4 regions of the Microcystis sp. M061S2 genome follow, and region 2 is predicted to be linked to each of the others. Evidence: predicted binding sites of a transcription regulator. Region 2 holds the regulator's gene; each other region holds the start of a gene.

Region 1 (7,847 bases), on a different contig from region 2:
TTGTAATAAACTCTCTAAATTAGCGGCTAAAGTTGGCTTAATTTCTGGATTACCATCATTAACCCACAGCCAATCCGCACCACTTTCTAACCAATACCTGAGCGCTCGCACACCGGAGCCGCTCATTACCTCTAAAACGCGCAAACTGCCCCGCTCTTTTTGGGCAATTGCCGCCCCTAAAACTCCTAAATCTCGGACGATTTTACTCTCCGGTCGATAAAAAGTATTGTTGATATTAAATATCGCTTTTTCTTCCTGCATCGATCATCTCATAATTAGCACTCGGCGGAAAGGGTCAGACACTGCCAAAACCGATCAGACATCAAGATAGAAGTAAATCTAAAAAAAGTGTGAAATTATCAGAAATTCCTGATTGTTTTTAGTATTCTAGCCCCAGAAGGCTGATAGGTTCCCCATGAGAACGGCAAATTGAAGATCAAAAAATAACTATTTTTTAATATCTTATAACAGTTTAATCCGGTTTGATGGGAGATAACCTGAAAGCAAAATCATTCAACCTTGATATAGAGATGAAAAAGTATCTAGCAGAGTTCATCGGGACCTTTTGGCTGGTTCTCGGTGGTTGCGGTAGTGCCGTTTTAGCGGCAGTATTTGTGGGTAAAGCCAAGAGTGTCGTAGATGGTGCTGATTTTAATATCCATCTGGGGATTTCTTTTGTCGGTGTCTCCCTCGCCTTCGGTTTAACCGTCCTTACCCTTGCCTACGCTTTCGGGCATATTTCGGGGGGACATTTTAATCCCGCCGTTTCCTTCGGTCTCTGGGCAGGTAAACGCTTCCCCGGTTCGGAACTACTTCCCTACATCATCGCTCAAGTTTTAGGGGCGATTTTAGCGGCGGTAATTATCTACATTATTGCCAGTGGTCAACCGAGTTTCGCTTTGGGAGGCAGCAATCCTCTGGCCACCAATGGTTACGGAGAACATTCTCCCGGTGGTTACAGTTTATTCGCCGCTTTGGTCACGGAAGTGGTCTTGACCTTCATGTTCTTAATTATCATTTTAGGTTCTACCGATCGACGCGCTCCAGCCGGTTTTGCTCCCATCGCTATTGGTTTAGGATTGACCTTAATTCACTTAATTAGCATTCCCGTGACCAATACCTCCGTTAATCCCGCTCGTAGTACTGGTGTCGCTCTTTTATGCGGTAATATGGCTCTCGTTGGTCAATTATGGTTATTCTGGATTGCTCCCATTGTTGGGGCCGTGGCTGCGGGTTTCCTCTACAATAGTTTCTTTGAAGAAACTTTAGAAGAAAGACGAGTTAGAGAATAAGTGGAAAGTTACCGCTAAAGTTTGATTGCTTCAAGAGTCAAGTGCTGATAGCGACCCCACAGGAATCGCTATTTTTTTCGTCCCCACCGACAAAATTGAGCAGCGCTCGTCGTCTCTGCTCGCCTCGATCGAGTAAAGTAATCTCTAGATAATTTTCCGGCAAAAAAGTTAAACGTTCCGACCATTTGATCGCCACTATCCCTAAATCCACCTCGATTCCAGTTGAGCCGATATAGTCATTTCAGATAAGTCTGATACAATCTAGACCGATGAAAATCTTATGAACTCTGGCATTTATATTCTCAATCTTAATTGAAATGACTATAAATCTAAAGAAAGTGTGAAATTAGCAGACTGGACAGTGGGAAGTTCTCAGCTTAGCAGCTAGAAGTCAAGAAAAAGGGACATGGCCTGACCTAAAAGGCCTGTCATACTAAATCCTGTTATAATAAAACGAGTAAAAACGAGGAGATAAAATGCCCAAGAAAGCTTACTTAGCCGAACATCTAAGTTCAGAGGAACTGAAAGATAGATACAGAAGCAGTCAAGCTAACTTATGACTGATTGTTATCATTTTTTAAAACAGGATCTAGTATGACACTTTGTTAACAAAATCTTTTCTTCGAGGTGTATTTGAGTATCTGAGGTGAAATACATGAACTTTTAAGTGAGCAGAAAATCTCTAGACGGCAAATGTTTGCACAAACGAACCTCCTTGAGCTATGGCAAGAGGTAGTAGAAGCCGATGGGCAAATCGCCATTCGGAGCCATTACCGACCTGAACAAGGAAATTACAGATTTTTTCAAGCTAGGATCAAAGATTTTGTATCGAAAAATACAAAAACGGTCAAAGTGACTGTTTAGGATGGTTTTTTCGAGAAGCTTAAGAACCAATCCATACGTCAAAGGAGTTTTCCATGCCCGAAACGCCACAAGAAGTCTTGAAAATGATTCAGGACAACAATATTAAGATTATCGACCTGAAATTTATTGATATGCCAGGTATCTGGCAACATTGCTCCTTCTACTACGATCAAATCGATGAAAGCTCTTTCAGCGATGGTGTTGCCTTCGATGGTTCCAGTATTCGCGGTTGGAAAGCAATTAACGAGTCCGATATGGCCATGGTTCCCGATCCTACCACTGCTTGGATCGATCCCTTCTACAAGGAACCTACCCTCAGCATGATCTGTAGCATCAAAGAACCGAGAACCGGTGAATGGTATAGTCGCGATCCTCGCTCTATTGCTCAGAAAGCGATCGATTATCTGAGCAGTACCGGTTTAGGTGATACTGTATTTTTTGGACCGGAAGCAGAATTTTTCCTCTTTGATAGCGCTCGTTTCGACCAAACCGCCAACTCCGGCTATTACTACATGGATAGTGTCGAAGGTCGTTGGAATAGCGGTAAAGACGAAAAAGACGGAAATCTTGCCTATAAACCCGCCTACAAACAGGGTTATTTCCCCGTTAGTCCCACCGATACCTCTCAAGATATTCGCACGGAAATGCTCTTAACGATGGCTGACTGCGGAGTTCCCATCGAAAAACATCACCATGAAGTCGCTACTGGTGGTCAAAACGAGTTAGGGATTAAATTCTCTACCCTAGTACGGGCCGCCGACTACTTGATGACCTACAAATACTGCATCAAGAACGTGGCCAAGAAATACGGTAAAACCGTCACCTTTATGCCCAAACCCATCTTTGGTGATAACGGTTCCGGGATGCACGTTCACCAGTCTATCTGGAAAGATGGTCAACCCCTGTTCGCCGGGGATAAATACGCCGGACTTAGCCAAATGGCACTGTACTACATCGGTGGTTTGCTTAGACACGCTCCCGCGCTCTTAGCTTTAACTAACCCCACCACCAACTCTTACAAGCGTCTCGTCCCCGGTTTTGAGGCCCCTGTAAACCTGGCCTACTCCCAAGGTAATCGCTCCGCTTCGATTCGGATTCCTTTATCGGGAAGCAACCCGAAAGCCAAACGTTTAGAATTCCGTTGTCCTGATGCCACTTCTAACCCCTACCTCGCTTTTGCCGCCATGCTCTGTGCCGGTATCGATGGGATTAAAAATCAAATTGAACCAGGGGAACCTCTCGATGTGGATATCTACGAACTCAGTCCCGAAGAATTGTCAAAAATACCCTCTACCCCCGGTTCTCTAGAAGCAGCTCTGGAAAGTCTCGAAAAAGATCACGCTTTCTTGACCGATTCTGGTGTTTTTACCGAAGACTTTATCCAAAACTGGATCACCTACAAACTCGATAACGAAGTTAACCCGATGCGCTTACGTCCCCACCCCTACGAGTTCTCTCTCTACTACGATGTCTAAGATTTGATTGAATAATCATTAATCCTAGGGTAGGCTTTTGCCTGCCCTTTTTTTTCGAATCAGCAAGGAGTTGGGGGTTGGGGAGTAGGGGAATTATGAATTATGAATTATGAATTATAAATTATGAATTATGAATTGGGGAGTGGGGGAATTATGAATTATGAATTATGAATTGGGGAGTGGGGGAGCGGGAAGTGGGGAGCGGGGGAGATGGGATAATAAATATAGTCATTTCAATTAAGATTGAGAATATCAATCCCAGAGTTCATAAGGGTTTTGTCGGTCTAGAGTGTATCAGACTTATCTGAAATGACTATAAAAGCTGAATACTCAATAGTGACTCCTGAATACTGACTCCTGAATACTGCCTAATCAAACAACAATCTTAAGCTTGATCTCCTCAGTCGTTAACAGTGATACAATTGCCGTCATAGCTAGGGGTGTCTGAGATAATCAGGCTGAGAAAGACCCTTAGAACCTGAGACTGGGTAATTCCAGCGTAGGGAAGCTGTTTACAGAGGAAATAAAATTATGAGACAAGAATGGGTTGCCCCCCGGCGCGGACAAGCAAATGTATCGCAAATGCACTACGCCCGTCAGGGGATAATTACCGAAGAGATGGCTTATGTGGCAAAACGGGAAAATCTCTCTCCCGAATTGATTCGCAGCGAAATCGCCCGAGGAAGACTGATTATTCCCGCTAATATCAATCACCTCAACCTCGAACCTATGGCGATCGGTATTGCTTCTAAGTGTAAAGTTAATGCTAATATCGGGGCTTCCCCTAACTCCTCGAATATTAACGAAGAACTGGAAAAATTACACCTAGCGGTCAAATACGGCGCCGATACGGTGATGGATCTCTCCACTGGGGGCGGTAATTTGGACGAAATTCGCACCGCGATTATCAATGCTTCTCCTGTCCCCATCGGTACTGTACCCATCTATCAAGCGGTGGAAAGCGTTCACGGTAATATTGAAAAACTCACCGCCGAAGATTTCCTCCACATTATCGAAAAACACGCCGGGCAAGGGGTAGATTACATGACAATTCACGCAGGAATCCTCATCGAACACCTGCCTTTAGTCAAAACTCGTCTGACCGGGATTGTCTCCCGGGGCGGTGGTATTATTGCCAAGTGGATGTTACACCACCACAAGCAAAATCCTCTCTACACCCATTTCGATGAAATTATCGAGATTTTCAAGCGTTATGACGTTTCTTTTAGTCTCGGTGACTCCCTGCGTCCTGGTTGTACCCACGATGCTTCCGATGCAGCCCAATTAGCGGAATTGAAAACCCTCGGCCAACTGACGCGTCGCGCTTGGGAACACGATGTACAGGTAATGGTGGAAGGACCTGGCCATGTTCCCATGGATCAAATTGAATTTAATGTGAAAAAACAAATGGAGGAGTGTAGCGAAGCACCTTTCTATGTTCTTGGTCCCCTTGTCACCGATATTGCTCCAGGGTACGATCATATCACTTCGGCGATCGGGGCGGCTCTGGCGGGTTGGTACGGGACGGCGATGTTATGTTATGTCACCCCGAAAGAGCATCTCGGTTTACCCAACGCTGAAGATGTGCGAAATGGCTTAATTGCCTACAAAATAGCGGCTCATGCGGCAGATATCGCCCGTCATCGTCCGGGGGCGCGGGATCGTGATGACGAACTCTCCATCGCTCGTTATAATTTCGATTGGAATCGTCAATTTCAGTTATCCTTGGATCCCGATCGCGCTAAGGAATACCACGATGAGACTTTACCCGCAGATATCTATAAGACGGCGGAGTTTTGTTCGATGTGTGGACCGAAATTCTGTCCCATGCAAACTAAGGTCGATGCCGATGCAATTACGGAATTAGAGAAGTTTCTCGCTAGTCAGAATCAAGACAATTTAACCCCGGTTTAAAGGGGAGTTATGGGAAGGGCTGACTTGATTTCAGCCCTATTTCTAGCATAGAAGTCAAAATTATGGTAATAACCGCCATTTTTTGACTAATTGACCCGTTTTTCTAGATATTGACCGATCATCAATTCTTGACCGGCGCGAGAGATAATAGTTTGTCGGGTGCGATATTGTTGACCGATGAGTTTAATTTCTTCTTCAAAGACAGAACCGGCGTATTCTGTTCTCAGACAGAGAGTAGAGGGGTTAGGAAAGGTATAAATGGCACTAACGGGTTTATCCGTCGCAAATCCCCGATCGCGATAGAGAATATTATCTAAAATACCGAATATAGTGGAACCGTTGGAGGGTTTTTTACTCTGGGGACGGAGATAATTACTTTGCCAAGTCACTTCCGTACCACCTAATAGAACTGTATCTTCCAGATTATGTAAACGGGCCAGTTGAATTAATGGTTCGCTGCCTTGGGGTAAATATTTAATCTCGATGGCGCTGATAACTTCTTGGGGTTCCGTTTCTTGAGTGAGGGTGTAATAACGTCTCTGGGATTGCCAGCGTCCTTCTGTCTGCTTAAAAAAGGCTAAAGCCGAGGTTTCTAGCGATAATTGGGCGGTTTGAATTAATGTCATAGAAATAAAACCTTTCCTGTTTTTTGGTAGAGCAGATTTGTTATCCTTTGTCAAGAGTTTGCCAGAGAACTGTTACACATCTTAATACAATTATAACCTTGCGGGGAAATTAAGTGGTAGGTGTGTTGAGGGAGATAATTGGGAAAAAGTCGCATAGATACAGCAGTTACAGGGAAAAAAGGGGATAAGATTACTAAAACCTGCGAGCTTATCCTAGTTACTTCCATTTACCCCTATCTATCGATTAATTCTGTCAAATTGGCTACAGTGAGGCCGAGGTGATTTCCCCAACCCCCTTTTTTACCTGTTACTTTTCATCCGATCTGCCCAGTCTTGGTATTGTTAAAAATATAGAACCTCCGAACCAGGTCTCAACTCCGTGCAGTTAAAACAAGTAATCATTGCTCATAAGGCCAACCATCCCCAAAGTAAAGCATGGGCGGAAAAATGCGCTAAACAGTTAGAAGCCCGTCAGTGTAAAGTTTTAATGGGACCCAGTGGCTTTAAAGATAATCCCTATCCAGTATTTTTAGCCTCAGCATCGGAAAAAATTGACCTCGCCATCGTTTTGGGCGGAGATGGAACCATTTTAGCCGCCGCTCGCTATTTAGCTCACGAAGACATTCCAATTTTAGCGGTGAATGTCGGCGGCCATCTGGGATTTTTAACGGAACCTTTTGAGATTTTCCAGGATACGGAGACGGTCTGGGAGCGTTTACAATCCGATCGCTATGCGGTACAACAACGGATGATGTTAAAGGCCAGAATCTATGAAGGGGATAAAAGAAACCCCCAGGCAGTGAGCGAGGCATTTTATGCCCTGAATGAGATGTGTGTGAAACCCGCTAGTATCGATAGGATGCCCACCTCGATCCTGGAAATCGAAGTGGACGGGGAAGTAGTAGATCAGTACCAAGGAGACGGACTATTAGTGGCTACTCCCACGGGATCCACCTGTTACACCGCTTCCGCTAATGGCCCGATTATACACCCCGGCATGGAAGCGATCGCTGTCACCCCGATTTGTCCCTTGAGTCTCTCCAGTCGGCCGATTGTCATTCCCCCGGCATCTCTGGTCAGTATTTGGCCTCTGGGAGACTACGAATTAAACACTAAACTCTGGATGGATGGTGCTTTAGCCACTTCCATTTGGCCCGGGCAATGGGTGGGAGTTACCAAAGCTGAAAAATTCGCCCAATTTATTATCCTGCGGGAAAGCTATTCTTTTTATCAGACTCTACAGGAAAAATTGCAATGGGCCGGGGCGAGAATTCATTATGATGGCAATCGTCATAATTAGGATCGGCTAAAGAGCTTCTGGGGATACTGTCTGAGGGATGATTAAGTAATAGGACAAAATTAACTTCTTGGTTAGGATGGCCAAAAGGTAAGAGGCACTCATGCAAGAGGTAGTTAGATATATGTAATTAATTGTGTCCAGCTACTTATAATTACTAACTACCGAGATGCCAGTAGGTATCGTTAAAGGTTGAGCGGGGGACAAGCAGCAAAAAGCACCTTTTGCCCGCAGCGAATAGCGGGTCAAAAGTTGTCAAAATATTTGACAAAGTTGCCACTTTATGGTAAGAAATTGGGTCATTATTATCCCTTAAATTTTAAATTTCATCCCATCCAGTTAAGCCAGAAGACATAACATAACTGGTAACAGTTGCTTC
Region 2 (7,847 bases):
GGACCGGCGGAAATACCATTAACTCGGATCTTTTGACCACCTAATTCGGCGGCTAAATAGCGAACACTCATTTCTAAACCAGCTTTTGCCACCCCCATTAAATTATAGTTAGGAATTACCTTGACACCACCGAGATAGGTAAGAGTGATAATACTTCCCCCTTCCGTCATCAAAGGTTTAGCCGATCGCGCTAGACGGGTTAGGGAAAAAGTGCTAATATCTAGGGATTTAGTGAAAGCTTCCCGAGGGATGGCGGTAAAATCGCCCGTTAAACCCTCTTTATCGGCAAAAGCGAGACAGTGAATCAAAATATCCAGTTTGCCCCATTTTTCCGCCACTGTAGCGAAAGTATCTTCTACCTGTTGGTCATTTTGGACATCGCAGGGGACATAAAAAGCGGGATTAAGTTCATCGGCCAATTCTCGCACTTTTTTCTCAAAACGGCCCTTTTCGTCGGGGAGATAGGTGACACCGATATTTGCACCAGCTTGATGGAGTTGTTGGGCAATTCCCCAAGCGATCGAGCGATTATTGGCAATTCCCGTCACTAGGGCGTTTTTTCCCGTTAAATCTAACATAGTTCTCGTTTCTCTTACAAAAATCTCCCCAATAGCCGACCCCAGCGAGATTCGGTATAATAGGGATACAGATAACGGGGCAGCAATGATCACCCCTCCCCCATTGTCTGGCAAAAAGCGCCCAAAACTTTTCCCAGTTTAGGCAGCGGTTATGTTTAATAGAGGTGACACTCGTTGCATAATAAAAACAATTTTCCCCTTTTTTGGATGTGAGATGGACTTATCCCTAATACAAGATAAACCCCTAGCAGATGTGTTCCGTCGAATCGGCAGCGGCAATTTCCCCCCGGTGGTGGAATTGTTCGAGCGTGGCAAAACGATCTTTTTCCCGGGAGATCCCGCCGAAAGAGTCTATTTTTTGCTGAAAGGAGCCGTTAAGTTGTCGCGAGTCTATGAAGCGGGAGAAGAAATTACCGTGGCTCTACTGCGGGAAAATAGCGTCTTTGGTGTGCTATCCTTACTCACCGGCCAGCGATCGGATCGTTTTTATCATGCCGTGGCTTTTACTCCGGTAGAATTACTCTCGGCCCCGATCGATCAGGTAGAAAGATCCCTCCGCAATAATCCCGATTTATCAATGTTGATGCTGCAGGGGTTGTCCTCGCGGATTCTGCAAACGGAAATGATGATCGAAACCTTGGCTCACCGGGATATGGGTTCCCGTTTGGTCAGTTTTTTATTGATTCTCTGTCGTGATTTTGGGGTTCCCACCACCGATGGCATCCGGGTGGATCTAAAATTGTCTCACCAAGCGATCGCAGAAGCGATCGGTTCTACCCGCGTCACTGTCACCCGTTTATTGGGAGAGCTGCGGGATCAAGAAATGGTCTCAATTTACAAGAAGAAAATTACCGTCCATAATCCCGTCGCTCTCAGTCAACAATTTACTTAAATTCTGGATGACTAGCGCTTATATTTTGGTTTTGGCCATCGTGGTTTTAGGTGGTCTGATAGCGGCGGTTGGCGATCGCATAGGGAGCCGTATCGGTAAGAAAAGGATGCGTTTATTTAATCTGCGTCCGAAACAAACCGCAACTTTAATGACGATTGTAACGGGAATTTTGATCGCCGGCTCCACTTTAATTGTCTTGTTTGCTTCTAGTAAATCCCTGCGTCAAGGGGTTTTTGAACTGGATCGCCTGTTAAATGAACGTCGTGCCGCTATCAAAGATTTAGAAAGTCAGGTAAGAAAAACCACCGAGCAAAAAAATCAGGTGGAAAAGGCTTTAAAAACGGCTAAAAGTGAACAGATAGCTGTGCAGAAACGTCTAGAGGTTCTTAACAAAAATTATCAAGCTTCTCGTCAACGTTTGCGATTAGTTTCGGGACAGTTGGAAAAGTTCCGCAAGGAAGTGGCTAATTTAAATAATGAACGAGTTATTTTAACTAATCAAAAGGCACAGTTAAGCAGTCAACGGGATCAATTGTTTCAACAAAAATCAATTCTTTCTAGTCAGATAAATCAACTACAAACCACCGTTAAAGTTAGAGATAAAGAGTTGGCTAATCAACAAAAGTTATTAACAACCAGACAAGCGCGACTTCAACAGTTGGAAACTCAACAAAAAACCCTACAGCTAGAAATTGATCGCCGGGATCAACGCATTGGAGAACTCGATCGATCGATTGTGGATAAAAATTTGGCTTTGGAACAGCGCGAGGGAAAATTAAAAGATTTAGAAACCCAAATGGCTTTTCTTAAGCGGGAAGTGGAAGTTTTAGAGCAATACTATCAAACCTATCAAGAATTGCGGGAAAAACAAATCGCTATTTTCCGGGGACAGGTGTTATCTTTTGGAGCTTTTCGTATTGTTGATACTCAAGCTATTGTCGCTGTTATTGATAAGTTATTGCGAGAAGCGAATATAAATGCTATCCGTGCCACCCAACCGAATCAGCCTAATTTTGACCAGCGTTTAGTTAAGATCACAAAAGCACAGGTAGAACAGTTAAGTCAACAATTACAGGACGGTAAAGAATATGTGGTGAGAATCCTTTCAGCAGGTAATTATGTTTTAGGAGAAACCGAGATTCGTGTCTTTGCTGATGTGGTTCCCAATCAAAGAGTTTTTGAGGAGAAACAGGTAATCGCTGCCGTTTCCATTGATCCCCAAAATATGACGGAAGAAGACCTACAAAAGCGTTTAGATTTACTCTTAGCTTCGGCTCAATTTCGCGCTAGAAGTGCGGGAGTTTTAGGGTCAATTCAAGTGGAAGATGGGTTATTAACTACGGTAGTTAACTTTATTGGTCAAGTGAAAAAGTCGGGTAATTCTATCGAGACACTTGAGGCAATTGCTGCTAGTAAAACTAATACTGCTGGCCCCTTAACTTTGCGTTTAGTAGCGGTAAAAGATGGTAAAATTATTTTTAGTACGTCTTCTTAAAAGATAGCTAAAGTTAGGAGTTGAGATTAAAATCAATTCCTTCGTAAATATCGGCAAGATTTAAGCTAATTCCTAAAGAATCTAGGGATATAATTCCCCTAGCTGGGGTGTATTCTTGCAGTAACCAATTATTCTCTGAGGTTTTGCTATAGGATTCTATTAGTATCTCTCCTTGACTGACGAGAAGATATTGGTTTAATTGGGGTATAGAACGATAATAACGAAATTTATCACCCCGATCATAACTGGAGGTGGAAGGACATAAAACTTCGATAATTAGGCAGGGATTTAAAATTTCATCGTTGCGATTATCACTCAATAATGGTTCCCCGGCAATGATCATTAAATCTGGGTATAAACCTCGATTATATTGGGGGATCCATAGACGTAGATCACTAGATTGAAGACGATAATTAGTTCCTCTTAAAGCTAATTTAAGCAGAACAATCAGATTAATGAGAATACTATTATGATTGATGCTTCCCCCTGTCATCTCGATAATTTCCCCGTCGTGATATTCGTGTTTAGTTTCTGCGCTAGTTTCTAGGTTGCGATATTCTTCTAAGCTGAGAATTTCGGGAGGAGATTGAGTCAACATTTTTACAGATTAGATATTCTTTTATTTAATCATAACACAATTAATGCTACCTATTTAATTCTAATTCCCCTTGGAGAAAATCAATAAATTGTCTAGCAGTTCTTCCCGATCGCCCATTATGTTGGGTTGCCCATTGTTTGGCACGAAATTCTAAGTCTTCTAAGCTAATTTTTAATTTAGCTAAACTTGCTAAATGATGCACTATTTCCAAATATTTTTCTTGATTAGCCGGTTCAAAAGTTAGGGTTAAACCAAAACGATCACTAAAGGATAATTTTTCTTGTACTGTGTCCCAATTATGCACTTCATCACTATCTTTTGGTTGGGGTCGATCGGCGAAAAATTCTCTGACTAAATGTCGGCGATTAGAAGTGGCATAAACTACGACATTTTTCGGTCTAGCGGTGACACTTCCCTCTAAAACAACCTTTAAAGCTTTAAAAGCTTCATCGTCTTCTTCAAAGGATAAATCATCGACAAAGATAATAAATTTTTGGGGCAAATCTCGCAGGATTTCAATAATTAATGGTAGGTCTTTTAATTGCGATTTTGCCACTTCAATTAAGCGCAATCCCTGACTATGATATTTTTGCAATAATCCCTTGACTAGAGAAGATTTTCCCGAACCCCGGCTGCCATAGAGTAGGACATTTAAAGCGCGATAACCTGCTAATAAAAACTCAGTGTTTTTAATCAAGGTTTCCTTGGGCATTTCATAACCGACTATGTCTTGAATCTGCACGGGATCGGGATGAGTAATTCCTTGTAATCTGCCTTCTTGCCACCTTAAAGCTTGATAACGGGCAAAAATTCCTGTACCACACTCACGATAATAATCGGCTAGATCTTCGACTAATTCCGGCCAATCTAAACCAGAATGTAGAAAACTTTCTAATTTATTGTCCACTTCCCAAGCGGGGAAACTGAGAAATTTAATTCGTTCAAAAATTGTCGAATTGCTGAGGCTATAAATGCTAGAATTATAGAGAGATTGGAGGATAGATAAATCCTGTTTCACGCCATTAATTAAAGATTCGGGTAACTCCCAAACACTTTTTTTCTGTACCTGTTGACTAAAGGGATTGTCATCTAATAAAATTTGTTCGACTAGAAAATCATTCCAACTAATATTTTTAGATGCTAAAGCTTGAAACCATTGACCATAGGCTTTTAGAAAATCGGCGATATTATCCGTAGATAATAGGGTAATAAATGCCTGGCCAATAGCATTATCAAAAACCCCTTGATACAAAACTAACAAGCTGACTTTTTGGTAAATTTCAGATATCATTTTTTATTCTCCACTAATAACTAACATTTCATGGCTGATTTTTTGTAATTCCTAATTCGATTTAATAATTGCCGTCCTGTAGCCAAGGGAATGTAAATCAGTTATTATTCTATCAAGATAGGGTAATCTCTGCAAGATTAAGGTTAAAAAAGGTAAAATGCCTACCGACTAATTCCCAAGATTTCTTGAGATGAGGTACAAGGTTTTCGTTTTGGGGAGACGGTTGATAATACCCTGTCAGGTTACACTTCCTCTTGATGAGAAACGTTATATTTGATAAAATTTAACCAATCTTGGATTTCCTGTCCTAACCAGAGACATTCATCCTCGCGGAGATTCTGACCGATAAGATAATAATTTTTAGCCGTCCGCAGACGAATCTGATAGTTACCTTCTGTGCCATTACTATGGAGAAAAATACCCCATAAATCTTGAGTTTTAAAAGCAAATTTTTTGTAGATAAAATTGAAAAGTTTATATTTAATTAAAACTTCTTGAGGGCTAAGAACTAATTGCATTTCTCGCAAACAAATAAAAGCAATTAGAGCTATAATAAAGGTAAGAATCGGGGAGATAAAGACTGTGATAGTAAGGACAATTGCCAAAGACCAGAGGGTAGGAGCATCAGAAGGCAGCTTAATTTTGGGGGGTAAATTAATCTCTAAATTATCCCGGTGTTTAGCGATACGGATGGAACTGTGGGGAGGTTTTGGTAATTTTTTAGGATCGATTAAACTTGATACTTGACGATGGTAGGGATGTTGAAGAAATTTTAGGGCTTCTCTGGCACTTTTAAACCGCTTTTCTACCGCTACATCGGTCATAGTTTCTAACCAATCGATTAAATCATCATCAATTGTCACCAGTTGGCGAAATTGAATTTTAGAGTCGCGGTGGGGCAGTTCTATCGGCACAATTCCCGTCAATAAATGAATTAAAGTCATGCCCAAGGCATATAAATCAGAACCCGGAACTGCTCGGCCCCAAAATTGTTCTAGAGGTGCATAACCACTCGTTCCCACCACAGTAAAAGTAACTCCCGTCACTGCACCGCGGGACTGGACTGCCCCAAAATCTACTAAATAAACGTTATTTTCCGAGTTAATAATTAAATTACTAGGTTTAATATCTCGATGTAATACTGGGGGCGATAATTCGTGCAAATAGATGAGAATTTCGAGAACTTTTTGGGCAATAGTCCGAATTACCGTAGGGGTGAAACGTTGCCCCCTTTCTAAGTGATCACTTAAGGATTCTCCCAGTATATAATCTTGTACAAGTACAAACCAAGGAATCCCATCACCTTGATTTTTATCGAGGGAAAAATAATCGCGATAGCGGGGAATACGGGGATGATGGAGAGAAGCTAAGACGGCTGCCTCCCGTTCAAATAATTTTAATTCTTCCCACTCCATCTGGGGACTAAAAGCGAGGAGTTTAATAATTACCGATTCCTGAGATAATACATCGGTAGCTAACCAAGTTTGACGACCGATAGCGGTATTTCCTAGTCGTTGTTGCAGTTGGTAACGTTCAGCTAAAAGAGAATCAGAAGTAAAGGTCATAGTGGCTTTTCCCTTATTTAGACCTGTTTTTTTTCAGGAAAACTGCTGTGGAGGTACTAATTAATATCGATTTGTTTTTTTGCTGTCCAACAAAGAGCGATTCCTTTTTCTTTATAGGAAGATTCTCCGACAAAGATAGGATATAATTCAGATTCACCACGATAGATAATTTCCTGACCATCAAATCCTAGAAAAATCGGTTGATTGGGTTGAATTGCCTGATAATCTCGTTGGAGAATCTGAGGATGTAACATGGCTTTAATTTCACCCTGTTCATCCCTAGGATAATCGATCGAGCCTAAACGTTGGTAAACTGTTAGGGATTCGCTGAAAGTATCGAGATGGGCAGCGAGATAATTTTCCTGTTCGATGTAGTCTAGGATTTGATAGATGAGTGTTTCGGTTTGACGAAAAAGATAGGGACAGATGACACCATGGTTAACCGGACCGATTTCGAGGGTAAAAGCTAGGGGACAAATTCCTTTCAGAAAATGATTTTCTTCCTCGCTGACGGGATGATAAATTAAGCGCACCTCAGGATTAATTTTAGTCAGATAGGTAAAGAGTTTTAATAGCCAAGGATGGGGGTTAGAATAAATAATCGCCAGCATCATGTTAGATGTGGTGCTGTGAATATCGATTAATAAATCGATGGATTTTTCTCGGATTTGTTGATAGATATTTTTCGCTATTAGTTGTTCATGTTGCCGATAATTAGGATTGGCTAAATCTGCTCGGTTAAAACAACGATTTAAATCCGTATCGATATATCTAACCCGTTGCTTTAGGGCTAAGGGATTAGCGATGAGAGTGTGGGATTGAAAACTGCTGCGAGCAATAAGATTAGCTGAGTTTTGCAGGTATTTAACCAAATAAGCGGGAGTTAGTTCATTGCCATGCACACCTGCAATTAAAGCCAGATTTTTAATAGTAGTTTTCTGCTCGATCATTTTTTATAATTTTTGAAAAGTTGTAATTATTTATGGTTTGCGGCAAAAAGTTTGTTGGTGGGGTTAGGAGACAGTTATCAGTTATCAGTTATCAGTTCACTGAGAAAACTCCCCACACCCCACACCCTACACCCCACAACCCACCCCTATAACTGATTTAGAAAAACCAGCCGTAGGAATGAAGACCTTTACCTAAAAGATTCACCCCTAAATAACATACCCAAACCACAACAAAACCACTGGCTGCTAGAATAGCCGGTTTTCTTCCCTGCCATCCCCGGGTAATGCGGGCATGGAGATAAGCGGCAAACACTAACCAAGTGATTAGCGCCCAAGTTTCTTTCGGATCCCAACTCCAATAGGAACCCCAAGCTTCATTCGCCCAAACCGCCCCGGCGATGATACCGATAGTGAGAAGGGGAAAACCAAGACCAATGACCCGATAACTGATATTATCGAGGGTTTCCGCCAAGCTGAG
Region 3 (7,847 bases), on a different contig from region 2:
AAGCGTTTCGCTGTTGTTTCAAAACCTTGGAAATCTCAGACAATCAGTGGCTGGCAATACCAGAAGCCAGCTAATAACTGTATGCACCCGACTGGCGCTACGCGCCTTAACGCCTGGCTTGTTGTGGTTAACGGCTTGTCTCAAGATCTGAGTTGCCGATTCTTTGTACACCCTATAAACTGGTTGGAGAACTTAAAGATTCACCTAATAAATCCGTCTAATAATAGATGTTATGCTGACCAGTATTTTGCTGTGGTTGATCGCACTTAGCCTGTTGCTAATCAGCTTCACCCCTGGAGAATGGTACAAGCTGTGGCTCTTTGAGATTTTGGGGGCAGGCTATCTTTGGTTTGCGGCCTTGACTTTGATATTGCTGTTGGCTCTGTTTTTACCCAGGTTCCGCCCTTCCCGCCGGAAATTGATGATCACCTTAGCTGTAGGGCTGGGGTTTTATGTCAGCACAATTGCTACCTGGTATGTTCCGAGGTTCCGAGATGCTAGAACTGGTGGTCTCCCATTGACCGTAATGACCTACAACGTCAACTACCAACTATGGGAGACCAGTGCCGTGACTAACCTGGTTCGGGCAAATCCCGTAGATATATTCGGGTTAGTTGAACCCCTCAAGGAGCAAGCCGCAGAGCTACTAGACAAGGTGCAGGATCTTTATCCTTACTATTACCGCGCAACGGGAGGCGGACTGAGTTTATTTAGCCGCTATCCCATTACAGAGGCAACGACTGATAACTTGGGAACCCGCCACCATAGCCTATTCGCAAGCGTTAATGTGACAGGACACCCCATTCGGGTTGTTGTTGCCCATCCCCTTGCCCCTATATCCATACCTAACTTTATCAATCGTAACCAGGCGATGGTAGCCCTGGCAGCCTATGCAGCACAGCAGTCAATCACCACCGTGATGATGGGTGACTTTAACCTCACCTCCTGGTCGATTTATTTTCGCAACTTTATCATTAACTCAGGATTACGCAGTGTCAATCTAGGGCATGGACTAAATCCAACCTGGTTTTACGCTGACGGAGCGCGATCGCTATCCCATCTCGATCATTGGAAACAAGCTCTAAAAATTCCCATTGACCACATTTTCGTCAGTCAAAATGTCAGGGTTGATCAGGTCATCACACTGCCTTCAGGTGTATCTGATCATCGTCCAGTGATTGCAAAACTACGAGTGACGTAGCTTGTTTTAGCCCCTCATAACGGAGGTAACAAAACCTTAATGGAAAGTCGTATCCATATCAATCCAGATATTTGTAATGGAAGACCTGTTATAGCTGGAACCCGAATTCCGGTGCAAACAGTTATGGAATTTTTGGCAGCAGGGGATTCTATTGAAGAAGTCCTTGAAGAATATCCTTCTCTGAATCGAGAAGATATTTATGCCTGTAGGCAATTTGCAGCAAGATTGATGGCGAATCACTATGAAGTCAGAAAAATTGCATGAATGGTTTTTTCTTTGATGAAAATTTACCAGCTAAAATCCTGTTCACTCCATCTTTACCGATCGTTCATGTTTCGGTTTTAGGTAGAAGTCCAAGGGATACGTAAATTTGGCAATATGCAAAGGATAAAAAACTGGTTATTGTTACGAAAGATGCGGACTTTTCCGAGCGACTAATGCTAGATTTTTCCCCACCTAAAGTAGTACATCTCCGTTTTGGCAATATACGAAAACGAGAATTTCATCAGTTTTTAGCCCGTATTTGGCCACAGGTTGAAGCTTTGGTCACTGTTCAAACCCTTCACTCCATTTTGAAAGGCAAGAGTAAGACTGGTTCTGTATTCTGTGCTACCGTTTGAATTTGGAATTACTGTGACCTTGCCCTATCCACGTCTGTTAGACTTCTGATAAGAACGAATCGCACTAGAACCCTATATCTTTGATTATCTCGGCGTGATCTCAGTCGAACGCTCAGTCGAACGGTTTCAGCCCTTCGGTAAAACTGAGGGCTTCGGCCGTGAGATCAGCCGAACGGTCTTCACCTGACATTTATGATAGAATTCACCCTGTTCACCGCCTCTATCGTGCCGACAACAGTCACCGTGATCACTTTAACTCTTTTGCACCCCAGTCAGGCCACGCCCCTACAACATTGGCAATTTGACAATGAGCAGTCAACCATTCTCATCGGCAGGGCGCTGGATAATCATGTGGTTCTCTATAGTGCTGTGGTTTCGAGGCGGCACTTAGAAATCCACCGTAATGATCGCGATGACTGGGAATTGGAAAATTTAGGGTCAAATGGGACGTTTCTCAATGGCAAAGCGATCGAGAAAACCGCCGTCGTCGATGGTATGGTGGTTCGTTTAGCCACCTCTGGCCCGCAAATTCAAATTCGTCTCATCGATGAGGACGAGCAACCAAAATTAATCCTCAAACCCCTAGAGGCTCCTTTGGTGGGCGACCAAACCCAGCCGGAAAAGGATACTATCGCCAGCTAGAAAATATTAAATTTTTATAAATTTTTTTCAATTTCCCTAACAAAATGTAAAAATAGATACAGAATAATAAATAAGATCTTTTCATTTGTTGTCCCTATATAGGGACGACAAGGGGGATTAAAGTCACTTTAAAGCATTGCAGGGAGTCGGTGATATGACGTTAGCCTATCGAGGAGTTAAGTACGAAAGGGATTCTCTCCCCTTGGAGATGAAGACTGGAGATATCGGCGGTAAATACCGAGGTCAAGACTGGAATCACCATTATCCTCGCCATATGCTCCAATTAGAGCCGAAACTGCATCGTCAGTATCGTGGAGTTGCCTACAGCACCCGTCCTCATCTTGCCGGGCAAGTCACCCCAAACAGTTGTCCGTTGCCCGTTGTCAAACCCCCTGTTGTTGTCCAAGAGGAAACCCTTTCTAGCATCCATCTGAACAATATTCGTCGTCGTCTGGAACGTCGTTTACAAATCGCTCAAGAGAATGGTGACGAAACCCTCGTTAATCTCTTGAAAAAAGAATCCCAAGACTTAGCCTTAAACTGCTAGATTAGCGGTTTTTCCCCACTTTCCCCTCGGTTCTGCCGGGGGGAATATTTTTGGGCGCAAAAATGCCTAAATCTTCCCCCGCTCACTCCCAAGGCCGGCACTTTTTGATTTTAAAAAACCCTAAAGATATTATCCAACAAGATTTTTATACCAATTCTCCAAAGTCTGACTACAGAAGTTTAATCCCCCTAAATCCCCCTTAAAAAGGGTGACTTAAATTCGATGTGTAGTTTTAATTTAGAGAAATGGTATTAGATTTTTTCAGCCAACTCTAGTTAGGAGTTTACAAGCTTTTAATTATATTAGGTCGAGGTCTATTCTAGTTCGGGTTCGGATTGGGGCGTTGTATCATTTCCACAACATTTTTGATACCTTGGATAAAAGTTTGAAAACTACGCGATTTATTTTCAGTTAGGGAAAGATGGGGGGCAATCTGTTTAGAGTGGGTTCCTGCATAATACTCTTTCACTAGCTTTTTTAATTCTTGTTTGGCCGAGTTGAGCTGGTCTGGTTCTCTGTATTTACTTTTATTTTGTTTTTGGCCGAGACTATTTAAATTATACGCCTTGGCCACTGCTGCTAAATCTCCCAGAAACCAAGATTCTAATTCATGGCAAATAATCCGAATTAAGACTTGAGCATCACTGGCATTTTGACAAATTTGCCCTAGTTTCTTTTTGAGTTCTTGACAATCGTGGGAATCCTGATCGTGGACAATAATAAATTTGGTATTGGGACTAGATTTCTTGAAAGCTTTGAGTTTTATAGGAATAGATTTTGCTAGGTCTTGTTTACCTTGATGACTAATACATATATAGCTGATTTCTGGGGGAATAAGTTTAGGCAAAAGTTCTTCTAACACATTTTTTATAGATGACTCTTCTAGCAAAAATACGATATCATAGTTCATTATGGTGCTACTCCTTCAAACCAGCCTTGATTCCAAAGATAGCCGGGTAAATCGCCTGCCGCTACTAAGTTTTTGAGGATTTCGCTATCGTTAGCCCTATGGATTTGGGTGATACCTTGGGATTTAATTAGCCAGAAAATACTATCTAGTGGAACCGCATTGATAAAATCGGGGGAGTGGCTAGAAACAAATACCTGACCCCCCTGATCGCTATAGTGGGCGAATTCTTCGGCTAGTTCTTTTAATAAAGTAGGATAAAGTTGGTTTTCTGGTTCTTCGACACAGAGTAGGGGATGAGGATTGGGATCGAATAGTAATGTTAAATAAGCGAACATTTTCATAGTCCCGTCAGAAACATAGCGATCAATAAAAGGGTCTTTAAAGGCCTGATCTTGAAAACGTAAAATCAAGCGACCGTCTTCGGTTTCTTTGGCTTCCACAGAGGAAATACCCGGAACTCTTTGTTTCATTTTTTCGAGAATTTGCTGAAAAATTGTGGGATATTGTTGATAAATATATTGAGCAACTGTAGCTATATTGTCGCCAGTAGGGGATAAGTGTTCAGCATAAGATATTTCTTTACTTCCTCTAGCTTCGCTAATATGAAAGTCAGAAACGTGCCAATTTTCAATCAGAGAACGAAAGGCTGTAGCGGCTTTAAAACGTTGAAATTGTCCTAATCCTTTGATTGCTAGTATATCGTTAGATTCTAGCTGTTGTTCTTCTCGATCGAGTTCTTTATCCGGTTTACTAAAATCTTCTTCGTTGGTGATAGCATATCCTTGACCAAGTTGAAAATCTAAAAAATGAAAAGGTTTACCGTGTTCACCCCGTTTATAGCGAAGTATTTCGCGTTTGATAACAGGGCGATTTTTGTTTTGTCCAATTATAAGTATATAAGTAACCAGACGTTCTGTATCTAAGATTTTCATGCGAAATTGCAGCTCGATTTCAATATCTTCCTGTTCTTGATCTCTAGTGATAATTTCTCTATAACCGCCGCGAATTTGTAAAGCTTGGCGAATGTTATTTTTGAGGGCATCTCGCAGAAACCCAAAAATATCAAATAGAGTAGATTTTCCCGTGCCGTTAGCTCCAATAATCACACAAAAAGGGGGAATATCTCTTATGTGTATGTTTTTAAACATACGATAGTTTTTTATTTTAATAGAAACAATTTTCATGATATAATCGAGCCGTTATAGTTTTTTTGATTATACAATTGATTAGGTGAAGATAATTGATCAATTAGCCAAAAAAGCCAGAGATTAGACTCTCTTGGACATTGGGGGATAAATCAGTTAGAAACTAGAGAGGCAAGCTCAACCGCCTGAAGAAGGGACAAGAAACCAGACTCAAGACAAGTTGCCAAAAATAGCGTAAATTGTCCATAAATTTGTTCAACGACTTAAATTAGTACAAATGTTTGACTGTATTATCATCGGTGCGGGACCAGCAGGAACGACGGCGGGTTATCATCTAGCTAAAAGGGGGCGATCGATCCTGATCCTCGATAAAGCGAAATTACCCCGTTATAAACCCTGTGGTGGTGGGGTATCCCCGGCAATTAAGCAGTGGTTTGATTTTGATTTTACCCCCGTGATCGAGAATACCGTCACGCAAGTGGAGTTTACTTGGAAACAGGGGGATGCCGCCACCACTAAGTTAAATATGCTAGAACCGATGTGGATGGTACAAAGGGATCGTTTCGATGATTTTTTAGGTCAACAGGCGATCGCAGTCGGGGCAACCATCCAAGATAACAGCGAAGTTACCCAGATCAAATTCCTTCAAGATCACTGGCAAGTTACCACATCCCAAGGAACATTTTCAGGTAAATATCTGATTGCTGCCGATGGTGTTAGGGGCAATACCAGTCGCTGGTTGGGATTACCGGCGAAAAACCAAACGATCGGGGCTACTCTCGAAATTACTAACGCAGGGGCTACTATTCCCCCCAAAAAAGCTTTTTTTGACTTTGGTTCCCTAAAAAATGGTTATATCTGGGCTTTTCCCAAGTCTAATGGTTACACAATTAGCGGTGCTTGTTTTAAGGGCAGCATCAAATCCGAGGAGCTGAAAAAACAACTGTTAGATTATGCCCGTCAAAAGGGCTGGAATTTACAGGATTATCGCTATAGTGAGTATGCTTTAGCCCTTTGGAACGGAAATCAACCGCTACACGCCCAAAATGCCCTAATTACAGGAGAAGCGGCAGGGATTCTCGATCCTCTCATCGGTGAGGGTATCCGTCCGGCAATTTTGACGGGAGTTAAGGCAGCCGAGGCGATCGATCGAGCTTTAGCCGGAGATAATCAGGCTTTAGCGGGCTATAGTCGGATAATTCGGGAAGAATGGGGGGAAGATATGGCTTTAGCGGCCAAATTAGCCGGTTTATTCTATCAATTTACCCAAATCGCCTACAATATCGCCGTTAAACGCCCGATCGCCGGTCAACTGATGGGACGTATTCTCGTGGGAGATTTAAAATACCGGGATGTTACGGAACAAGCGATGCAACAATTGAAAAAGCTTTTACTGCCCGGATTCGGTTGGTGATAACACCTCGCGCACCAGGGTGGGGGTGACTCGATCGCTAATGGTGACTTGGCCGATTGCCGTTGGTAAAATAAATCTAACCTTGCCATCTTTAACCTTTTTATCGGCAGTGAGAGCATTGACCATCTCATCGGCATTTAAAGGCGGCATACGGGTTTCTAAGGCGGCTTTTTCGATTAAATCGGTTTGACGTTGATTTTCCCCGGCGGTCCACATTCCCAGTTTAACAGCGATCGCTCCTGCCGCCACCATCCCCATGGCCACCGCTTCCCCGTGGTTAACGCTAGTGTATCCCGTTAAACTTTCAATGCCGTGGGCGATCGTGTGACCATAGTTTAAGATCGCCCGCAAACCTGCTTCTTTTTCGTCTGTGCATACCACATCTGCTTTAGCTTGGCAAGACTTTGTAATAATTATTTGCAATAGCTCGCCATCGATCTGAGAAAAACTGGCTAAATTGTCCGAGTCTTCTAACTGTTGAAATAACTCGGCATCCCAAATTACACCGTATTTAATCACTTCTGCCATTCCAGCCCGAAATTCTCGCACGGGTAGGGTTTTAAGCACGCTAGGATCGATCAGAACTAATTTCGGTTGATAAAAGGCCCCGATCAGATTTTTGCCCTGGGGATGATTAACACCAGTTTTACCCCCGATGGAAGCGTCCACCATGGCTAAGAGAGTGGTGGGAACCTGGACAAAATTAACGCCCCGTAACCATGTGGCTGCCGCAAATCCCGTCATATCACCGATTACACCACCACCGAGGGCAACCATAGTCGAGGAACGTTCCAGCCGGTGAGCGAGGGCGCTATCATAAACTTGGGCGATCGCATCGAGGGTTTTATAATTTTCGCCGGCGGGGATCAGATGAGTAAAAACGACAAATCCCGCTTTTTCTAGGGAATTAACGGCTATTTGTCCGTAATAGTCAAAAATTTCGGGATTAGAAACCAATAAAACCTTTTTACCTAAGCTTAAACGGCTCATTTCTGCACCGAGATTAGCTAAACTGCCCTTCTCGATCAGAATATTATAGGAGCGATCGGGTAAATTAACGGGAATACAAATAGCCATAGGGTGTGGGGTGTGGGGTGTGGGGTGTGGGGTGTGGGGTGTGGGGTGATGTTTCAGTGATCAGTAAACAGTGATCAGTGATCAGTGATCAGTAAACAGTGATCAGTAAACAGTAAAAAAGCAGCTCCGAGCTTGTCGCTTAATACTATTCACTGAAAACTTAAATCTGATGACTGATAACTGATAACTGATAACTGAGTCGGTTATTGGCGCAGCTTAGTCAACTCTAAGAGCAGACGACAGGATAAAAAACAGATAAAGCTCTCTCCCAGAAAGAGACTTAAGCGCCAA
Region 4 (7,847 bases), on a different contig from region 2:
TTAGTATGAGAATTGATTAAAACGCTATATCAGTTATCAGTTATCAGTTATCAGTGGGGGGTGGGAATGATGAATGATGAATGATGAATTGGGGAGAATAAATAAAAATAATGGCTCTCCTAGACTGGTTATAGCAAATTAGTAGTTTAAATGAGCCTAACCCCTTAAATAGGCTGGAATCCAACCAAGCAAAAAGCTTTTTTTATTAAAATTGCTTTTTTGAATTCTGGTGAACTTTACTTGGCAAGGCTTGCGTGGATTATTTTCTGCTAAAATATCATAAGATCATTTTTCAAAAGTAATGACAGACTTAGTTGATCATTTCAAAGCGCAATCCCTCTCGGAGAAAGGAATTGCACTTTCAGATGTTAGTCACGACTATTGAAAATTGGTATAACTCCTCTGGAAGAGCCAAAATAATCTCCCGTCTCCTGTCTCCTAACCCCTGTCTATTGTAACCTCGATCGCATCGCCAATATTTAGGTGTAATTGCCTTTGGGCGCTACCACTATTGACAGCAATTTCTAACCCCCCGTGACTACCGATAAAAGCGACTATTTCCCCCGAAGGAACATCACTGTAGGTGTTTTTTGCGGGGATAATTTTTGGTCCCAACTGCACTGACCAATTTTTTCCTTCTAGGAGATAATTGGGGATATTGCTGATTAAATTGCCGAAAATGTCAATATATTGAATTTGACCCCTAATTTTATCTTCCTCGATCTGGGGAACAGCGATCGCTAATTGTTGCAAGCTATCGGGATCAATAATCTCACCTAACATTTCTAGGGGTACTCCCCGGGACAAATAAGCGGCCACAGGAGCAAAAATATCACGACCGTGAAAAGTAGTGCTAGGGTTAGGGGTGCGCCAATAGGAAGAATTATTGAGATTAACGGCGGATATAGCGGGAGATTGGCTTAAAATGCCACTAAATAAACCATTATCTGGACCAACTAAATAACCACTGGCAAAACGAATCCCTACCCCGCGTCTTTTGCTTCCTACCCCCGGATCTATGACTGCCAGATGAATAGTGCCTTGGGGAAAATATTGATAGGCATTCAGGAGGATAAAACGACCAGCGTAAAGGTCTTGGGGCGAAATTTGATGATTAAGATCGATCGTGCGAGCATGGGGGGCAATTCCCGCGATTACTCCCTTGATCATGCCCACATAACCGTCCTGTAGTCCAAAATCGCTAGTAAGGGTTATTAGTGCCTGTTCCGTCATCGACTTGTCCCTAGGGTGGCCAATGGCTTTAATAAATCTTAACGCCAAATTCAGTAACTAAAGATACAGTTTACCAAGGAGAATGTTATGATTTAGATATAAGGTAAGTTAAGTCGCTCAAAAGTCTGTCCATCATGAACAAAAATCGTCAGCAAGTCCTAACACAGGCCACCGTCGCTCATAGAGAAACACTTCGCAGAAATTTGCAACACCGACTGGAAGTAGCTAGAGCGCAGGGAAATGAAGCTTTAGTGCGTCAATTAGAAGCAGAGGCGGCCTATTTGCACCTTCGTTAGATTTAATCGGTGTTTAGTCATAGTCTAGTTGTCGGTTTCTAGTGATCGGTATGCCGGTCACTTTTTTTTGGGCGAATTTTTTTTTAATTGCTGATATCTTAACTGGCAATCCCTAAAATAGAAAGAACAGCAGTTTAGAGATCAAATAATTATGGCTTTTTTTCGGCAATATATCGCTCCCCTCCTGACTATCTTCGTGTTTTTAGTGGCTCTGGTTGCCACTGGCATCCGGATTTTTTTACCGGCAGATTTAGCGGCACCCGCTCCGATCGAGCCATCCCTGGGCATAATTTTCTCTTATCCTTGGCATGGCTAACCTTCCCGAAGATTATCGGCTGCGACTGGGAAAAACTGGCGATCGCTATCTACTAATTAATTTTCTCACCCGCACCTATGAAGAATTTTTTCCCGAACAAAAAAACCTCTCCCATCTAGCTGATACAGTCAGACAGTTTTTTTGCCTCGATACTCCCCTGTGGATCGTTGAAGGACAACAAACGGCGATCGCTTGTCTCTGGATGGGGAGCGCCGTCGATCAGGTGACAGGCGATCGCTATGGTCATATTTTTCTAATTTACGTCGATCCCCAGCATCGTCGCCAAGGTATCGCCAGCGCACTAATCGATCGAGCTAAGGATTGGGCAAAAAGTCGCGGACAAACCCGCATCGGTTTACAAGTCTTCATCAATAACGACAATGCTCTCACTCTCTACCAAAATCTCGGCTTTCAAACTCGCTCTTTGCTGATGTTGAAAAATATTTAGAAACTGTCAGGAGACAGGAGATAGGGTTTTCGGGTTTTGGGGTGATAGGGTTTTCGGGTTTTGGGGTTTTGGGGTTTTAGTTCAATTTCCCCACTTCCCCCCGCAAAGCGCATGAAGTGGTCTCCCCACCTCCCCAATTCATAATTGATAATTCATAATTCCCACTCCCCCACACCCCACTTCCCCAATTCATAATTCATAATTGATAATTGATAATTCATAATTCCCACTCCCCCACTTCCCCACCTCCCCAATTCATAATTCATAATTTATAATTCCCACTTCCCCAACCCCAGACATACCCCTAGAGATGGCACTGTCAGCATTAATTATTCCTGATCGAGCGACAAAGGGTAAAATTTGGGAAACACTGCAATATACTGGCAGTCATCGTGGATAAAAACACGCTATTTTATTAACCTATACTAACCGCGCTTTAGGAGTAAGCAGTTTTCATGGACTCCCTGACAACCCTCCAATGTCAAAACTTAACCTGTCTATCCCCGAACGCTCTCACTAATAGATTCTGTGAAAAATGCGGTACTCCTTTAGTTAAGCGCTATTTATGGATGATGGGTGATTGGGTGAGAACCTATTATCATGTTGGCGAGCTAATTGATAATCGTTATTTGGTCAAACAACCACAAATTGTTCTTGATACTAAACCCGCTCAAGCACCCCAAGCGCCGGACGAACCTCCTAGCTGGATTTCCCTCTACCTAAAATTGTTACCCTTCCATCTCCATATTCCCCAAGTCTATGGCTATATTCCCAGTCCCGATGAACGCCTAAATATGGACATCTGGCTGTTGGAATACGGCACTATTCCCCTCGACGAAACGGGAGAATTAATTTATCCAGAACTATTGCCCACTTTGGCCGAGGTTTGGTCGCAAGCTTCCGATTTAAGACAAATTCACTGGTTATGGCAAATGGCCAAACTCTGGCATCCCCTCCAGAAAAAAGCTGTGGTTTCCAGTCTGCTTAACCCTTTTCTGACGAGAGTGAATAATCAGCTGCTGCAATTGCTAGAATTAAGCAAAGACGAGGCTGCCGCTCCCAATTTACGAGATTTAGGGGCCCTGTGGGCCGGTCTGATGCCGACGGCAGCCGCTAATATTCAAGATTTTCTCGCATCCCTGACCCAAGAGCTAGAATCCGGTGATCTCGATCGCCCGGAATCCCTGATCGCTATCCTCGATTATGCACTACAGCACTACGGTGCAGGTCAAGAACGCAGCTATGAGATTTTCACCTGCACCGATACCGGTCCGCTGCGGGAACACAACGAGGATGCCTGTTATCCCCCGGCTAATCAGGCCATCACCCTGACTAATGGTCAAAATCCCCTGGCGATTGTCTGTGATGGTATCGGCGGTCAGGAAGGGGGCGAAATCGCTGCTCAATTGGCGATCGAAACCCTGCCTAGGGAAATTAATCCCAGTCCCACCAGTGATATTGAAATCTATCCCGATAGTTACAGTCTTGTCCTCGAACAGGCGATTCGTGTCACCAATGATCTGATCAGTCAACGCAACGATCAGGAGTCAAGACAAGATCGCCGGCGCATGGGTACGACTCTAGTTATGGCCTTTGCCCAGGCCCAGGAAATGTACGCGGCCCATGTGGGGGATTCCCGCATCTATTGGATTACTGCCCACAGTTGTCATCAAGTGACGGTGGATGATGATCTCGCTTCTAGGGAAGTGAAATTAGGCTATCTCCTCTATCGTGATGCCATACAGTATCCCAACGCCGGGGCCTTGGTGCAAGCTTTGGGCATGAGTAGCGCCACTAATCTCTATCCCACCGTTCAGAGGCTGATTGTTGATCAAGACTGTGTTTTTCTCCTCTGTTCCGATGGTTTAAGTGATTACGATCGGGTAGAACAATACTGGGACAGTGAAATTGTGCCTCTTTTGCGAGGAGAGAAAAATGTAACCGCCGTGGGGGAAAGTTTATTACAACTAGCTAACCAGAAAAACGGTCACGATAACTCCACCATCGCCCTAGTTTATTGTCGGGTAGTTCCTGCGGCTGAACCTGTCAGGCCTTTAATTTATGCTGAGGCCAAAGAACGGATTATTCCCGATCTTAATGACCAAGATTTTGATCACAGCGGAGACACCTACTCCGGAGAAGAAGTGGTGACAGCAATACCCACTCCCACCCCCCCATCTTCTTCTGTTCCTAGTCCTACCTCTCCCCCCGCGCTCACTAGGGTTTCACCCCTAGTCGTGGTAGCGATCGCTGTCGGTGTTCTCGGTTTGCTGGCTGCGATCGCTTGGCAATTCTTGGGTCGTCATCCCGCTTCCAATCCATCGATTTCTCCCGCACCTGTCACCAGTCCGAGTCCCCCCAATCCCTAATTCATAATTCATAATTCCCACTTCCCACTTCCCGGCTCTTCTCGACTTTGTGTGATAATTTTTGCTTATGGAATCCTGAAGTGCTTATTGGGCAAGACTTTTAGGACTATTTTGCGGATATTCTATCAGTATAGACCTCGTTTCCACACAGAAACCAGAAGAGCCACTTCCCCCACTTCCCCACTTCCTAATTCATAATTCATAATTCCCACTCTCCTACACCTTTTAAACAGGATTTACTATTAACTGTGGCTGATGATTAATCGGCTTGTCGGGGGTTGCCAGAGCGAGTTAAGATAAAATGCCCGATTAACTGCCGAGTCTATCCTATGGTTGATGCTGCCACGTTCTCCTCCGACACCTCCGCGATCATTGATGCCTTTGAAACGCCTCTAGAGTTTAACTTTCAACTGCCGGATCCCGAAGATGAAACCATCCAAGATCATGACTTTCAGCAGCAACTGGATTCTTTTTGGAAAGTTTGCGACCGCTTTGATTTGCAAACGGAAATCTGGCGGGGGCGAATTTTGCGAGCTATTCGCGATCGGGAGAAGCAAGGCGGTGATAGTCGCGGTACAGGCTTTTTGAACTGGTTAAAACAGCGAGAAATCACTAAAAGTCAAGCTTATGCTCTGATTCAATTGGCTAATAGTGCTGATACTCTCCTGGCGGAAGGACAACTGGATCCCGATAGTATCAATAATTTTAGTAAACGCGCCTTCGTAGAAACGGCCAAATCTGCCCCCGAAATTCAAAAATTAGTCAGTGATGCGGCCCGACAAGGGGAGAGAATTACCCGTCGGGAGGTGAAGCAATTGGCCGATGAATGGACAGCGATGAGTTCAGATTTACTACCCGATGAAGTGAAAGAAAAAGCCAGCGATGGCAGTTTACCGGCGCGTCATCTCGCTCCCCTAGTGAAAGAATTAGAAAAGTTACCCGATACTCATATCGACACTCTCCGTCAAGAAATCGCCGCTAATCCCGATGTGGACACGGTAAAATTAATCACCTCGGAAGCACGCAGTTTAGCCAAATATCTCGATGCGGCGGCCCAAGTACAAACTCTCCGACGGGGTAATTTAGATATCGAAATGGCTCTAGAAGAAGCTTTGCGCGTCGATTGCCTCAATACGGCGGCGGATCTGGTTAAACAAGCCACACAATTAGAGCAAGCCGTGGCTAAACTTTATACTACTTGGAAACGTTTAGGTAGTTTGTCCGATCGCCTCTATGTGGATACGGGAGCAAGTAATCCCCATCTGCGATCGATGTTAACCTGTTTGGAAAGTTTAACCAGTGAAGTGATCGAAGTGGAACTGGATGAAGGTGGCCAGAAAATGGTACGTTTACGCATTATCAGCGATGGGGGAAGTTAGATGGGAATTATGAATTATGAATTATGAATTGGCAAGTGGGGAGACTTTTCAGTGAGCAGTAATCAGTTATCAGTGGGAAGTGAGGAGCAAAAAGCGTTCGACAAAAGCTCACGCCGAAGTCTGATGGCTAAAAAGCTGATAGCTTGCTGCTATAATCTCTGAATATCCTCAACTTTTATGAAAACTTATTAACAGATACTTGACTTTATGCTAAAGATAAAGGAAAAAAAACCAATAATTAGCATCGGTTCCATAACTGCGGCGATCTTGCTCAGTTTAACCCTAATTCCTGCCGCTATAGCCAAGGATGTCCTTCTGAGAGTGGGCATTGTCCAACGTTTTGGCGATGAAGCCAAGGAAAAATTAACCCTGAGCAGTACCAGTGGTGATAATCTCGCCCTCCGCATGGTGGGAGAAGATGGCCAATCCCAAACTCTGCAAACCAATCGCCTACAATTAGAAGTTATTCCCCGTCCCCTCGCTTCTCCCATCCTCCAAGAAAAAGTCATTTTGAGCGACCACGCCACTTTTGAAACCGCCGAAAATAGCGCCAAAAATTGGGCAAAAATGGGCATTAAAGTAGAAATTACCCAACCCGGACGCTGGCAGGTTTGGGCAAAGCGAGAAGTTTATGAAAATCCCCTAGTGCGACGTTGGTTGCTGACCAGTTTGCAAACCAAAGGCCACAATCAACCCTATATTAATAGTGTTTTACTCAAAGAAAAGCCGCAAGTTTCTTTCCAGATCAACGGGGTGCGCTATTTTCCCAAAGAATTAGAAATCGAGAGCCAAAAAAACCTGATTCAAGTCACCCATAGCCCCGATCAGGTACGTTTGTACGGGGGAACCATGCGCCTACAGCCCAACGCCTACGGCACTTTTACCCTAGTTAATAACGTTCCCCTCGAAACCTATCTGCGTGGGGTTGTACCCCACGAAATCGGTCATGATGCCCCAGAAAGTGCCACCCAAGCGCAAACTATTATCGCCCGTACCTACGCCCTCCGCAATCTCCGCCGTTTTCAAGCCGATAATTACGAACTCTGTGCCGATACCCATTGTCAAGTTTATTATGGATTGACGGGAACTAATCCCCGGGCCGATCAAGCGATCACAGCCACGCGAGGCCTAGTTTTAACCTACCAAAATGAGTTAGTGGATGCCCTTTATTCCTCCACCACCGGCGGAGTAACTGCCCTCTTTAGTGATGTTTGGGATGGGGAAGAAAGACCTTATCTCCGGGCAGTGGTGGACTCCCCCAATCGAGTCTGGGACCTGTCGAAACAATCTCTCGCTAATGAGACAACTTTTCGCCAGTTTATTAATCTTAAAGATGGTTTTAATGAGACGGGACGACGGGTTTTTCGCTGGCAAAAACAAGCTTCTTTAGCTGATTTGAGTCAAGACCTAGAAACCTATCTAACACGGCGAAAACATCCCCTTGCCGACTTCCAGAAAATCCAATGGATGGAAGTGACTAAGCGCTCTCCTTCTGGTCGGATTCTGACTATGACCATTCAAACCGATAAGGGGATTTTGGAACTGCATAAAAATGAGGTGCGTAGTGCTTTGGGACCGCCTCGCAGTACCCTATTCTACATCGATCCTATCTACGATACCAATCGACAGATCCAGGGTTATAACTTTATTGGTGGCGGTTTCGGCCACGGGGTAGGATTAAGTCAATTTGGTTCCTATAATTTAGCCCGTTTGGGTTGGTCTCCTGAACAAATTCTCGCTTTCTATTATCCCGGCACCATCATCCAACCTCTCAATAATTCGATTGTCTTTTGGCGAGGAAATTAA

What was found. The regulator NtcA, encoded in region 2, controls nitrogen genes in cyanobacteria. The targets are predictions, from matches to a motif close to TTTGTANCNNNNGNTACAAA.
Region 1: glnA (type I glutamate--ammonia ligase) is a predicted target of NtcA. The motif match lies at 2,115-2,134, and genes of this name have one in related genera.
Region 3: IM475_RS12815 (DUF4278 domain-containing protein) is a predicted target of NtcA. The motif match lies at 2,507-2,526, and genes of this name have one in related genera.
Region 4: pirA (arginine synthesis PII-interacting regulator PirA) is a predicted target of NtcA. The motif match lies at 1,284-1,303, and genes of this name have one in related genera.

Annotation. Positions count from the first base shown of each region.
Region 1 covers NZ_JADBUP010000022.1:44,910-52,756, reverse strand. The annotation lists gene IM475_RS04575 (class I SAM-dependent methyltransferase) at 1-261, opposite strand, end outside; gene aqpZ (aquaporin Z) at 531-1,292, shown strand; partial or broken gene IM475_RS04565 (tRNA (adenosine(37)-N6)-threonylcarbamoyltransferase complex ATPase subunit type 1 TsaE) at 1,330-1,512, opposite strand; gene glnA (type I glutamate--ammonia ligase) at 2,210-3,631, shown strand; TPP riboswitch at 4,058-4,154, shown strand; gene thiC (phosphomethylpyrimidine synthase) at 4,163-5,545, shown strand; gene IM475_RS04550 (phycobiliprotein lyase) at 5,632-6,171, opposite strand; gene IM475_RS04545 (NAD(+) kinase) at 6,551-7,471, shown strand; partial or broken gene IM475_RS04540 (ribonucleotide-diphosphate reductase subunit beta) at 7,788-7,847, opposite strand, start outside.
Region 2 covers NZ_JADBUP010000075.1:351-8,197, forward strand. The annotation lists gene fabI (enoyl-ACP reductase FabI) at 1-578, opposite strand, end outside; gene ntcA (global nitrogen regulator NtcA) at 793-1,470, shown strand; gene IM475_RS13540 (DUF3084 domain-containing protein) at 1,478-2,965, shown strand; gene IM475_RS13545 (Uma2 family endonuclease) at 2,979-3,563, opposite strand; gene IM475_RS13550 (ATP-binding protein) at 3,610-4,854, opposite strand; gene IM475_RS13555 (serine/threonine protein kinase) at 5,097-6,419, opposite strand; gene IM475_RS13560 (aspartoacylase) at 6,476-7,369, opposite strand; gene ccsB (c-type cytochrome biogenesis protein CcsB) at 7,527-7,847, opposite strand, start outside.
Region 3 covers NZ_JADBUP010000072.1:54,294-62,140, forward strand. The annotation lists gene IM475_RS12790 (DUF1349 domain-containing protein) at 1-74, shown strand, start outside; gene IM475_RS12795 (endonuclease/exonuclease/phosphatase family protein) at 233-1,201, shown strand; gene IM475_RS12800 (DUF433 domain-containing protein) at 1,241-1,465, shown strand; gene IM475_RS12805 (DUF5615 family PIN-like protein) at 1,603-1,821, shown strand; gene IM475_RS12810 (FHA domain-containing protein) at 2,014-2,463, shown strand; gene IM475_RS12815 (DUF4278 domain-containing protein) at 2,618-3,010, shown strand; gene IM475_RS12820 (DUF4276 family protein) at 3,330-3,920, opposite strand; gene IM475_RS12825 (AAA family ATPase) at 3,920-5,104, opposite strand; gene IM475_RS12830 (geranylgeranyl reductase family protein) at 5,343-6,479, shown strand; gene aroB (3-dehydroquinate synthase) at 6,456-7,556, opposite strand; gene IM475_RS12840 (hypothetical protein) at 7,760-7,847, opposite strand, start outside.
Region 4 covers NZ_JADBUP010000057.1:31,393-39,239, reverse strand. The annotation lists gene nadC (carboxylating nicotinate-nucleotide diphosphorylase) at 1-20, shown strand, start outside; gene IM475_RS10355 (SAM hydrolase/SAM-dependent halogenase family protein) at 439-1,233, opposite strand; gene pirA (arginine synthesis PII-interacting regulator PirA) at 1,368-1,529, shown strand; gene IM475_RS10345 (DUF8624 family small hydrophobic protein) at 1,681-1,845, shown strand; gene IM475_RS10340 (GNAT family N-acetyltransferase) at 1,838-2,293, shown strand; gene IM475_RS10335 (PP2C family protein-serine/threonine phosphatase) at 2,749-4,662, shown strand; gene IM475_RS10330 (hypothetical protein) at 4,992-6,041, shown strand; gene IM475_RS10325 (SpoIID/LytB domain-containing protein) at 6,249-7,847, shown strand.